One region of the Pantoea sp. X-Soil-TKNS-1211 genome, then DNA from elsewhere that is predicted to be linked to it. Evidence: predicted binding sites of a transcription regulator. Region 1 holds the regulator's gene; each other region holds the start of a gene.
The links. Region 1 encodes sigma-54, which starts transcription at its own class of promoters, with help from an activator protein. Its sites were predicted from a motif close to GTTGGCACANNTTTCGCTNT; they were not measured.

Region 2: a site for sigma-54 is predicted at 1,103-1,122, ahead of AC6I8W_RS18660 (gamma carbonic anhydrase family protein). Genes of this name have one in related genera too.
Region 3: a site for sigma-54 is predicted at 2,714-2,733, ahead of AC6I8W_RS04210 (gamma-glutamyltransferase family protein). Genes of this name have one in related genera too.

Annotation. Positions count from the first base shown of each region.
Region 1 is NZ_AP035953.1:556,980-561,103, forward strand. It holds gene hpf (ribosome hibernation promoting factor) at 1-245, opposite strand, end outside; gene rpoN (RNA polymerase factor sigma-54) at 267-1,700, opposite strand; gene lptB (LPS export ABC transporter ATP-binding protein) at 1,749-2,474, opposite strand; gene lptA (lipopolysaccharide ABC transporter substrate-binding protein LptA) at 2,480-3,034, opposite strand; gene lptC (LPS export ABC transporter periplasmic protein LptC) at 3,003-3,581, opposite strand; gene kdsC (3-deoxy-manno-octulosonate-8-phosphatase KdsC) at 3,578-4,124, opposite strand, start outside.
Region 2 is NZ_AP035953.1:3,968,145-3,972,268, forward strand. It holds rRNA gene AC6I8W_RS18655 (16S ribosomal RNA) at 1-932, opposite strand, end outside; gene AC6I8W_RS18660 (gamma carbonic anhydrase family protein) at 1,398-1,952, shown strand; gene AC6I8W_RS18665 (DUF1488 family protein) at 1,928-2,176, opposite strand; gene aroE (shikimate dehydrogenase) at 2,173-2,991, opposite strand; gene tsaC (L-threonylcarbamoyladenylate synthase type 1 TsaC) at 2,995-3,570, opposite strand; gene AC6I8W_RS18680 (DNA topoisomerase family protein) at 3,576-4,121, opposite strand.
Region 3 is NZ_AP035953.1:939,752-943,875, forward strand. It holds gene AC6I8W_RS04200 (AtzE family amidohydrolase) at 1-903, opposite strand, end outside; gene hpxX (oxalurate catabolism protein HpxX) at 900-1,085, opposite strand; gene AC6I8W_RS04210 (gamma-glutamyltransferase family protein) at 1,095-2,681, opposite strand; gene hpxU (MurR/RpiR family transcriptional regulator HpxU) at 2,802-3,641, shown strand; gene AC6I8W_RS04220 (hypothetical protein) at 3,638-3,793, opposite strand; gene AC6I8W_RS04225 (transporter substrate-binding domain-containing protein) at 3,834-4,124, shown strand, end outside.

The DNA of each region.
Region 1 (4,124 bases):
GAAAGCTTGTCGATCAATCCGTCAATGGCCGCGTACATGTCTTCCGCTTCCGATGTCGCGTGCAATTCACCGCCGTTCACATGCAGTGTTGCATCAGCAATCTGCGTTACCTTTTCCACTTTCAGAACAATATAGACCTGATTAATCCGATCAAAATAGTGTTCCAGTTTGGCAAATTTACTATTTACAAATTCGCGCAGCGGTTCGGTAATCTCTACATTCAGTCCGGTAAGGTTTATTTGCATAGGTCTTCCTTCTCAATACATTCAAACCAGCTGCTTACGCTGATTCGAGGGCGGGATGGACAAAGACTCGCGATACTTAGCAACCGTACGGCGGGCCACCATGATGCCCTGTTCAGATAACATGGAGGTCAGTTTGCTGTCGCTCAAGGGTTTTGCGGGATTTTCCGCAGAGATCAATTTTTTCACCAACGCACGAATCGCCGTCGATGAGGCTTCGCCGCCACCTTCGGTATTCACATGACTGGAGAAAAAATATTTCAGTTCAAAGATGCCACGCGGGCTATGTAGATACTTTTGCGTAGTCACACGGGAAATCGTGGATTCATGCATATCCACAGCCTGAGCGATGTCCGCCAGCACCATGGGACGCATGAACTCCTCGCCCTGTTCAAAAAACGCCTGCTGCTGCTCGACAATACAGCGTGTCACTTTCAGCAGCGTGTCGTTACGGCTCTCCAGGCTCTTAATCAGCCATTTGGCTTCCTGTAAATTGCTGCGGATAAACTGGCTGTCGCTATCATTACGTGCAGCGCCGCCCATTGCAGCATAGTGCTGATTAATCTTGAGACGTGGCACGCTGTCGGCATTCAGTTCTACCGTCCAACGTGTGCCGATTTTTCGCACCAGTACATCCGGGATGACGTACTCAGGTTCGCTGGTGTTGACCGATTGACCCGGACGCGGATCAAGCGATTGAATCAGCACCATCGCCTCTTTCAGTACATCTTCTTTCAGGCGCGTCATACGCATCAGGCTGCGGAAATCGTGATTGGCTAACAGATCAAGATGCTCGCTAACGATTAAACGCGCTTCCGCCAGCATTGGCGTATCGGTGGCATATTGAGAAAGCTGCACCAGCAGGCAGTCACGCAGGTCACGCGCGCCAACGCCAACCGGATCGAAACGCTGCACGCGTTTTAAAACCGCTTCTACTTCTTCCAGCGTGAGTTCTTCATCACCGATGCTGTCACAAATATCCTGGATCGTCACCGTGAGATAACCGGTGTCGTCGATAGCATCAACAATTGAGGTTGCAATGGCGCGATCGGTATCAGTGAACGGCGTCAGCTCAACCTGCCACATCAGGTAATCCTGCAACGACTGGGTGGTTTCACCCTGATAAACCGGTAGTTCATCATCCTGGTAATCTGTTCCGGTACCAGAAGGCGTTCCGGCGGTGTAGATTTCATCCCAGGTTGCATCGAGCGGCAGCTCTTCCGGCATCTCTTTTTGTTCCAGCGCCTCGCGAGTATCGAGTGCCTCATTTTCCTGATATTCGCGAGCGTCTACTTCCTCGTGTACTTCTGATTGTTCAAGCAATGGGTTGCTTTCCAGCGCCAATTGTAATTCCTGCTGGAGTTCAAGCGTAGAGAGTTGCAGCAAGCGGATTGCTTGCTGCAACTGGGGTGTCATCGCCAGCTGTTGGCTGAGCCTGAGTTGCAAACCTTGCTTCATAATCCGGATTGAGTTTCCTAAGCAAACGTCGGAGGTTACGACACCTTATCAGAGTCTGAACTCTTCGCCCAAATAAACACGCTTAACCTGCTCATCTGCAAGTATTTCATCGGGAGTGCCGTGGGCAATCAAATGCCCCTGACTGACGATGTAAGCGCGTTCACAGACGGCAAGGGTTTCGCGTACGTTGTGGTCGGTAATCAGCACACCCAACCCGCTATCGCGCAAATGTTCAATGATCTTCTTGATATCAATAACGGAAATGGGGTCAACTCCGGCAAAAGGCTCATCCAGCAGGATGAATTTAGGATTGGCGGCCAGCGCGCGGGCAATCTCGACACGACGGCGTTCACCGCCGGAAAGTGCCTGACCCATGCTGTCACGCAGGTGTTCAATGTGGAACTCTTCCATGAGTTCGTTGGCACGATCCTGGCGTTGTTCTTCGGTGAGATCGTCACGGATCTGCAACACCGCCATCAGGTTGTCGTAAACGCTAAGGCGACGGAAAATTGACGCTTCCTGCGGCAGATAGCCGATGCCGCGACGTGCACGTGCATGCAGCGGCAGAATGCTGATGTCTTCATCATCAATCACAATACGACCGGCATCGCGTGGCACGATACCGACCACCATGTAGAAGGTGGTCGTTTTACCGGCCCCGTTGGGGCCAAGCAAACCGACGATTTCGCCGGATTTAACTTGCAGGCTAACGTCTTCTACCACGCGGCGGCCTTTGTAGGCTTTCGCCAGGTTTTCAGCGATCAGTGTGGCCATAGAAATTAGTTACTCTTTTTTTGGCTCTGGGAGGAACCGTTTTTGTCCTGCAACTGCGACGGCACCAGCACGGTGGTCACACGTTTGCTCTGGCCCTGACTGTAGGCCTGCATTTTCTGTTCTTTCACCAGATAGGTGATGCGATCGCCTTTGATGTTGCTGTCCAGCTGTTCAATGTAGGCGTTACCGGTCAGCTCAACAAAGTCATTCGCCAGTTCGTAGTGAAGTTTGGCGGCATGGCCTTGCACCGGCTTACCGTTGTCCTGCATCTGATAAAAGGTCGCTGGGTTGCCCCAGGCATCAACAATGGTTTTTTTGCTGTCGCCGCCCGGACGGGTGACGACCACTTTGTCAGCGGTGATCTTGATCGATCCCTGCGTAACGATCACGTTGCCAGTGAAGGTAGCGACGTTGCCTTGCAGATCCAGCGACTGATTCTCTGAATCGATATTGACGGGTTTGTCCGAGTCCCCGGTTAATGCCAGAGCGGGCAGGCTGGTGGCTAACAGGGCGCTGACCAGCAGTAATTTAAGGCTGTTGTTTTTCATTTTGGATTTCATAGGAGGATTTGACCTTTTCAATCAACTGGGCATTTTTCGTCCGTAGGTTGCCGCGCATCTTCATGCCAGTAGAGTTAAAACTGCGGCCATAAAGGGTGACCTGATCGTCAGAGGTGACATCCTGGGTGACGAGATTGACCACCGCATTATCGGTTTTAATGCGCTCCAGCTCCGAATCCTGCGTCAGGGTGTTCACTTCAACATGGCCGTAAAGATAAAGCATACGATCTTTGGTGAGCTTTGCCTTGTCGGCGCGCACAGACCAGGTCGGAATTTTGTTCACGTCGTAAGTGGTCATCACCGGATTATCGAACCAGCTCAGTTCATCGGCAGCAAAGTAGGTCACTTTATCCGAAATCAATTTATAGGCCAGCGCACCGTCTGGATTGTACACCACGGTGTGAGAAGTCGAGCTAGTGTAAGTCGGCTCCTGGTCATTGGTGGTTACCGGCGCTTTGCTCTCATCCTGGTTGGTAAGATTCCAGCCAATCAGCACCAGAGCGATTAGGGCCAGAATCAGCGTTATCCAACGCCTGCTTTTACTCATACTGATTGCCCTTTGGCATCCTCAAATTTGTTCTGCGCCATTAAGATCAGATCGCAAAGTTCACGTACCGCGCCACGACCACCGGCAATACGGGTGACGTAATGCGCGCGCGGCAACAGAATCGGGTGTGCATCGGCGACCGCGACGCTCAGACCGACGCGGGCCATTACCGGCCAGTCGATCAGGTCATCACCGATATACGCCACCTGTTCCGCAGATAATGACAGTTTATCCAGGAGTTCGCGCCAGGCCAAAAGCTTATCCGATTGTCCCTGGTAAAGATGCGTAATGCCGAGGGTTTTGCAGCGATCTTCCATCAGTTTGGCATTGCGACCGGTAATAATAGCCACTTCAATGCCGGAGGTCAGCAGGCAACGAATACCATAGCCATCGCGCACGTTGAAGGCTTTCAGTTCTTCACCGCTGTTGCCCATGTAAATCAGGCCGTCTGACATCACACCATCAACATCACAAATCAGCAGGCGGATCTGCGCCGCGCGCGCCATTACTGCTGCGCTCACCGGACCATAGCAGGTCTCGATC
Region 2 (4,124 bases), 940 kb from region 1:
GGGCCCCCGTCAATTCATTTGAGTTTTAACCTTGCGGCCGTACTCCCCAGGCGGTCGACTTAACGCGTTAGCTCCGGAAGCCACGCCTCAAGGGCACAACCTCCAAGTCGACATCGTTTACAGCGTGGACTACCAGGGTATCTAATCCTGTTTGCTCCCCACGCTTTCGCACCTGAGCGTCAGTCTTTGTCCAGGGGGCCGCCTTCGCCACCGGTATTCCTCCAGATCTCTACGCATTTCACCGCTACACCTGGAATTCTACCCCCCTCTACAAGACTCCAGCCTGCCAGTTTCGAATGCAGTTCCCAGGTTAAGCCCGGGGATTTCACATCCGACTTGACAGACCGCCTGCGTGCGCTTTACGCCCAGTAATTCCGATTAACGCTTGCACCCTCCGTATTACCGCGGCTGCTGGCACGGAGTTAGCCGGTGCTTCTTCTGCGGGTAACGTCAATTGCTGAAGCTATTAACTCCAACACCTTCCTCCCCGCTGAAAGTACTTTACAACCCGAAGGCCTTCTTCATACACGCGGCATGGCTGCATCAGGCTTGCGCCCATTGTGCAATATTCCCCACTGCTGCCTCCCGTAGGAGTCTGGACCGTGTCTCAGTTCCAGTGTGGCTGGTCATCCTCTCAGACCAGCTAGGGATCGTCGCCTAGGTGAGCCATTACCCCACCTACTAGCTAATCCCATCTGGGTTCATCCGATGGTGTGAGGCCCGAAGGTCCCCCACTTTGGTCTTGCGACGTTATGCGGTATTAGCTACCGTTTCCAGTAGTTATCCCCCTCCATCGGGCAGATCCCCAGACATTACTCACCCGTCCGCCACTCGTCACCCGAGGAGCAAGCTCCTCTGTGCTACCGTTCGACTTGCATGTGTTAGGCCTGCCGCCAGCGTTCAATCTGAGCCATGATCAAACTCTTCAATTTAAGTTTGATGCTCAAAGAATTAAACTTCGTAATGAATTACGTGTTCACTCTTGAGACTTGATATTTTTTAAGTCCGTAGACTTTTGATATCAATCCTGCGAGTGCCCACACAGATTGTCTGATAAATTGTTAAAGAGCAGTGCGAACAGCGGGTTAACCGTCTGTCGCGAGGTGGCGTATATTACGCTTTCCTCCTTCAGAGTCAATCTCTTTTTCGAGATTTTTCTCTGGCGGGATGAATCACTTCGTCCCTCGCTGACCGTCTGCGTTGCCGCTTTGCCGTGTCAGTGGAGGCGCATTATAGGGATCCGAATTTTTTGCACAACCCCTTTTTTCGATCTTTTTATTCGACTGGCGAGTTTTCATCCTTTCTGCCGAGATCACGAACGATCCGCTCAAAAATCAGCTTGTCTGTCGCTCTAATCGCGCTCAGGCTAGGGATAAATGAGTAAAAGGAGAAAGATCATGTCAACAGCCTTACGTCCCTATAAAAGCAGCTACCCACAAACTGGCGATCGGGTAATGATCGATAAAAGCAGTGTTGTGGTCGGCGATGTCATCATGGGAGACGATGTCAGTATCTGGCCACTGGTCGCTATTCGTGGTGATGTGAATCAGGTGGTCATTGGCGCGCGCACCAACATTCAGGATGGCAGCGTACTTCATGTCACGCATAAATCAGCCAGCAATCCTGCGGGCTATCCACTGGTAATTGGTGAAGACGTTACCGTCGGTCACAAAGCCATGCTGCATGGCTGTACTATCGGCGATCGTGTTTTGGTTGGCATGGGATCGATTCTGCTGGACGGCGTAATAGTAGAAGAAGACGTGATGATTGGTGCAGGCAGCCTGGTCCCCCCAGGGAAACGGCTGGAAAGCGGCTACCTTTATCTAGGTAGCCCGGTGAAGCAAATTCGCCCACTCAACGAAGCAGAGATCAAGGCACTCCGTTACTCGGCAAACAACTATGTTGGTTGGAAAAATGATTATCTCGCTCAGGAGAGCCAGACCCAGCCTTGATTATCAACCTCGTCATTGAGGATAAGTTGTTCGGCTTCATCTTCCAGATCCCAGCGATTGGCGCTAAATAGCGCCATCGCTTCCCCCTCCCCGAATCTGTCATGCAGTTCATCTGAAGAGATCGCACACATCAGCCCCATACCGTTGACCTGTGCCGGGAAACATACCACCTGACGATGCTGATCCCACTCTTCACGATCCGGGAACTGGATAGCCTGATTCACGACTGCATCGCTGCTTTTAACTGCGCAATGACAGGCGTGATCTCTGGCATCACACCATGCCATAACTGGAAAGCATGTGCCGCCTGCCCTACCAGCATACCTAATCCATCGGCGAGTTGCCGCGCGCCCTGTTGCTGGCACCAAAGCAAAAATGGCGTCAGACCCTGTTGATAGAACATGTCATAGCAACGGGTATGGTGAGAAATCAATGAAACCGGTAAAGGTGGCACTTTTCCATCCACTCCGCTGGAGGTGGCGTTAACAATCAGATCAAATGACTGACCAGCCAACGCGTCGAAACCACAGGCATTGATGGCACCACTGTGGCGGAAGATCTCTGCCAACAACTCTGCCTTTTCGACCGTTCTATTCGCAACCGTGAGTGAACATCCTAATGAAAGCAAAGGTAAGATCACGCCGCGCGCCGCGCCCCCCGCTCCCACCAGCAAGACACGATCGCCAGGACGGATCATCTGCAACCGCTCGAGATCGCTCAGTAAGCCAATACCATCGGTGTTATCACCAATAATCTGACCCTGTGCATCTTTCTTCAATGTATTGACCGCCCCGGAAAGCGCAGCACGTTCACTGAGTTCATCAGCAAACTCCCACGCCTGTTCTTTGAAGGGCAACGTCACGTTGGCCCCCTTTCCGCCCGACGCAAAGAACTCGCTGATGGCATGCGGGAACCCATCTAATGGCGCACACACCCGACCATAGCGATGGTCGATACCGGTTTGCTCCGCAAACAGACGATGGATAAAAGGCGATTTGCTGTGCGCGATCGGATTACCAAAAACGGCAAAGTTGTCCATAAATTAGCCCTGACGGATAAGTTCGCCGCTGATAACATCGCGGATTTCTGAAGGATTCAGACGGCCCCCGGTTTCCCCCACCAGCACCGGGAACTCTGCACCGAATTGCTGAGCGACCTCAGCAACTGTACGACAAGGTGGCTCACCGGACAGATTAGCACTGGTTGAAACTAGCGGTTTGCCCAAACGGCGACACAAAGCCTGCACATCGGGATGATCGCTAACGCGAATCGCCAGCGAGTCAAAACGCCCGGTTAACCAGCGCGGTGTGTGCGGCGATGCCGGTACGACATAAGTAACCGGTCCCGGCCAGCTGGCAAACATACGTTCACGCTGCACCACTGAAAGTTCCTGATCGGCCACATACGGCTCAAGTTGGGCATAGTCAGCAGCAATCAAGATCAATCCTTTCTCTACCGGACGTTGTTTCAATGCCAGCAGTGACATCACCGCATTTTCGCTATCTGGGTCACATCCCAGACCAAAAACCGCCTCCGTTGGATAAGCGATCACCGCCTGCTGCTGCAGTTGTTCAATACAGAATTCGAGACTTTCCGGTAAAGCGTGTTCTGGCGTCATGATAATCAGTTGTCCTGCACTACGGGTTTGCCGCAGCGTTTACTGGCGCAGAAACGTTTCATGCCCTGCGCGGTTTTCTTTTCGATTAATAGAGGGAACTGACAGTGTGAGCAGACACCTTCAACAGGTGTGGCATTCACGGCAAACTGACAGTCGGGATAACGATCACAGGAATGAAAAGTTTTGCCATAGCGCGAACGGCGCTGCACCAACTTCCCATTCTGGCACTGGGGACAAGCGATAGCTGTCTCATCAGGCTTATCGATCGTTTCGGTATAATCACATTCAGGATAGTGGCTACAACCAACAAACATACCAAACCGCCCCTGACGTAGCACCTTGTCAGCACCACATTTTGGACAGGTATGGCCCTCCAGCACTTTAACGATATGACCATCACCCTGGTTTTTCAGCGGGCGAATATAGTCGCAGGTTGGATAGTTTACGCACCCAAGGAATGGGCCATGTTTGCCGGCACGTATCACTAATTCTGCCCCGCAAGCGGGGCAGAGGTCGTGTTTACGCACGGTAAAAAGTGCTGATTTACTCATATA
Region 3 (4,124 bases), 380 kb from region 1:
AATTTCGGCATTCGCCATCGTCACTTCATCGTTGGCTGCCAGCGCTTTGGTGGCAACGGCCAGCGCTGCACGCGCATCATCATTGCACCATGTGGAGAAGAAACCGCCGAGCACGCCGCAGCGCAGACCTTCAAGTCCTTGCGTCAGCGTCTGACTGGCTGCCGTCACCGGCTGGGCAGCCTGAAACGCATCGCTGGCATCCGCACCCTGCAAGGTGTCGTAGACCAGGCTGAGATCTTCTACCGAACGGGCAAACGGGCCGATATGGTCGAGACTGGCGACAAACGGATGGCTGCCGCTGCGCGACAAGCGACCAAAGGTCGGTTTCAGACCAAAAATGCCGCACAGCGAGGCCGGTACGCGAATCGAACCGTTGGTATCGCTACCAAGCGAGAAATGCACCAGCCCGGCGGCAACGGCGGCAGCAGAACCCCCGGATGACCCACCCGCAACCCGGCTGAGATCGCGTGGATTGTGTGTCGGACCATAATGGGTGTTTTCGGTGGTAAAGCCGTAAGCGTACGCATCCATATTCAGCATGCCGGAGAGCAGCGCGCCCGACTGACGCAGCTTGCTCACCGCCCAGGCATCGTCGCGTGCCGCCGGACGTTCGCTGAACAAGCTGGCACCGGCCAGCGTGCTATGCCCGGCGACGTCAAACAGGTTTTTCACCGCATAGGGAATCCCTGCCAGAGGGGGAAGCGTTTCTCCGCGCTGGCGCTGCGTATCCAGCTGATCCGCTTCTTTCAACATGCGCTGACCGGTGACTTCGGTCCAGGCATTCAGCGCTGGATTGTGTTGTTCAATCGCGGTCAACGTCTGTTCGGCAATGTCGCGTGCGCTGATATCACCGTTGTTCAGCGCCTGTTGCAGCGCGTTGATCGAGAGGGCGGAAAGTTTCATAGCTTATACACTCCCGCCACTTCCATACGATCGTCGAGCGGAAAGGCCATCAGCGGTTCGGCCATGGCGGCAATACGGTTAAATTGGGTTAACAGTTCGGCGCGGCGCGCCTCATCCAGCTCCAGCGCCAGAATCTGTTCCATCTGGGCGATATAGGCGGCCCAGTCCGGTTGTGTACTCATCTTTTCTCCTTAGAAACCAGCGGCGCTACCGTTGCTGCGTGGATCGAATGCGCCTTCAAACATACCGTTGTTATGGCGGACGATGGCACCTGCGTGACCTACCACCTCGCTAAAATCGGGTAACAACTCTACCTCATGGCCGAGATCGCGCAGTTGCTGCACTGTTTCCGGGGCGAAACGTGCTTCCAGCTTGAGGGAATCGGAGGATTGTCCCCAGGTGCGCCCCAGCAGCCAACGTGGTGCACTCACCGCTTGTTGCAGCGGCAGTCCCTGAATGACATGACGGGTAAAAATCGCTGCTTGTGTCTGCGGCTGGCCGTCGCCCCCCATCGAGCCGTACACCATGGTGCGACCATCTTTCAATCGTGCCGCCGCCGGATTAAGGGTGTGGAAGGGCTGTTTGCCCGGTGCCAGTGCCAGCAAATGGCCTGGCTGTAAACTGAACGCCGCACCACGGTTCTGCCAGGTAATGCCGGTGCCCGGCAGCACCACGCCGCTGCCGAATTCGTGATAGATACTCTGGATAAAGGAGACTGCCAGCCCGCTGCTGTCCATCACCCCCATCCACACGGTATCACCCGGACCTTTGCCAGTGCCCCAGGGGGCGGCGGCGGCATCATCAATCTGTGCGGCGAGCCCCGCCAGATGATCGGCATCCAGCAGGCTTTGCACATCAATGTCGATATGGCGTGGATCTGTAATATGTTGATCGCGCAGGCCAAAGGCTTGCTTGGTGGCTTCGACGATGCGGTGCACGGTCTGGGCTTCATCCGCTTCCGCCATGTTGAGGCAGTCGGTCATGCCCAGAATCGCCAGCGATACCAACCCCTGAGTGGGTGGTGTCATGTTCCAGATATCGCCTTCGCTGTGCGCCAGATGCAATGGGGTGCAACGGCGTGCCTGCTGGCGTTGCAGATCTTCCAGCGTGATTGGCATGCCCAGCGCGGACATTTCACGTGCCAGATGGTGCGCCAGCTCGCCACGATAAAAACTGTCTAAACCCTGCTCGCATAACAGGCTGAGGGTATTCGCCAGCGCCGGTTGGGTGAAACGGCTGCCTGCGGCAGGTACTTCGCCATCCGGCAGGAAGTTGGCGGCAAAGCCGGGCTGATCCTGCAATTCATCACGTTTCGCGGCGGTAGCTGCCGCCTGCGAAGCGGTGACGGGAATGCCATCGGCAGCATAGCGGATGGCATCACGCAGCAGGCGCGCAACCGGCAACGCCGGGTTGCCCAACTCAGCGGAGAAGGCCAGTGCCTCCTGCCAACCGCTGACGGTACCTGCCACGGTCAGGGCAGCTTTGGGGCCACGGTGTGGAATTTTCGTTGCGCCGTGATAGAAATCAAAATGCGCCAGCGAGCCAGCAGCACCACTGGCATCAATGGCGATCGGATCGCCGCCCGGTGGGACGATCAGCCAGAAGCCATCACCGCCTAAGCCATTCATATGCGGGTAAACCACGGCGATAGTGGCCGCAGCGGCCACCATAGCTTCGATGGCGTTACCCCCTTCGCGCAGGACGGCTAACGCACTTTCGCTGGCGAGATGATGAGGGGTCACGGCCATACCTAATGGGGCCATATTGCTCTGTATCATAGTGAACTCATTTTTGGGTACATGGCAAAGTTATAGCAAGAGCTGTTCCAGTTTTGGTCGGACACCATTGTGGATCGATTTATGCTAGCTTGTGATGAAACGAAAGTTACAGGACGAATGATGAAACAGCTAGATGAACGCCTCCGCAGTCACTATCCGCAACTGTCGCCGCAGGAGCAGCGCATTGCCGATTTTGTCTTTGACCATTTTGATGACCTGATCAGCTACAACAGCGCCGAGCTGGCGCGGCTGAGCGGCGTATCAAAAGCCACGGTGAGCCGGCTGTTTAAGCGCCTGGGTTACGAAAAATATAAAGACATGCGCGATGAGCTGCGTACGCTGCGCCAGAGCGGCATGCCGCTGACGGATAACCGTGATGCGGTGCAGGGCAATACGCTGCTGTCGCGTCACTACAAGCAGGAGATGGCTAACCTGACGCAGTGGGTCAACAGCATCGATCCGCAGCAATTTGGCGAAGTGATTCAGGCGCTGGCACAGGCAAAACGCTTGTTTATCATTGGGATGCGTAACGCCTATCCGGTGGCGCTGCACCTGCGTCAGCAGTTGATGCAGGCCCGTCCCCAGGTGCATGTGCTGCCGCAGCCGGGCCAAACGCTGGGTGAGGAGCTGGTGGATATCACCCCTGAGGATGTGGTGGTGGTGATGGCGTTTCGCCGTCGTCCGCGCATCATTCGTCCACTGATGCAGCAGTTACAACAGAATAACATCCCGGTGTTGGCGCTGTGCGAACCCCAGGCACAGGGCATCATTACCCTGGCGCGCTGGCAGTTGTGCGCACCGCTCGACAGCGTCTCCGCCTTCGATAGTTACGCCTCCGCCATGAGCCTGATTAACCTGCTGGCGAATGCGTTGCTACATGAAATGTTGTCGCAGGGACGTCAGCGTATTCACCACATTGCCGACCTTTACCAGCATCTGGATGAGCTGGAACACCGTTAAAGGGCACCTTTTTGGTGCTTTGCACCTTTTTTGATCGCTGAAACCTCCGGGTCACTCGCCCGTTTTTTTCCACCTGATAATGCTGAAACCCTGATTTTACGTGGAAGTGTTCTTTTCGTTTCGGTTGGCACATTAGTTGCAGAACGATTCATAAAGAATCTTTTGTTTCACGTAAACTCACCGGGGTGCATAATGAAAAAAGTTTTAATGGCGGTAGCGGGCGCTGCGCTGATGATGGCGCAGGTTGGTAGCGCGATGGCCGATCAGTTGCAGGACATCCAGAAACGCGGCGTAATCCGCATCGCCGTGCCGCAGGACTTCCCGCCGTTCGGTTCTGTCGGCACCGATTTACAGCCACAAGGCTACGACATCGACATGGCGAAGTACCTCGCTAAAGAGATGAAACTGAAGTTGCAGCTGGTGCCGGTTTCCAGCGCCAACCGCGTGCCTTACCTGCAAACCGACAAAGTCGATCTGGTGATC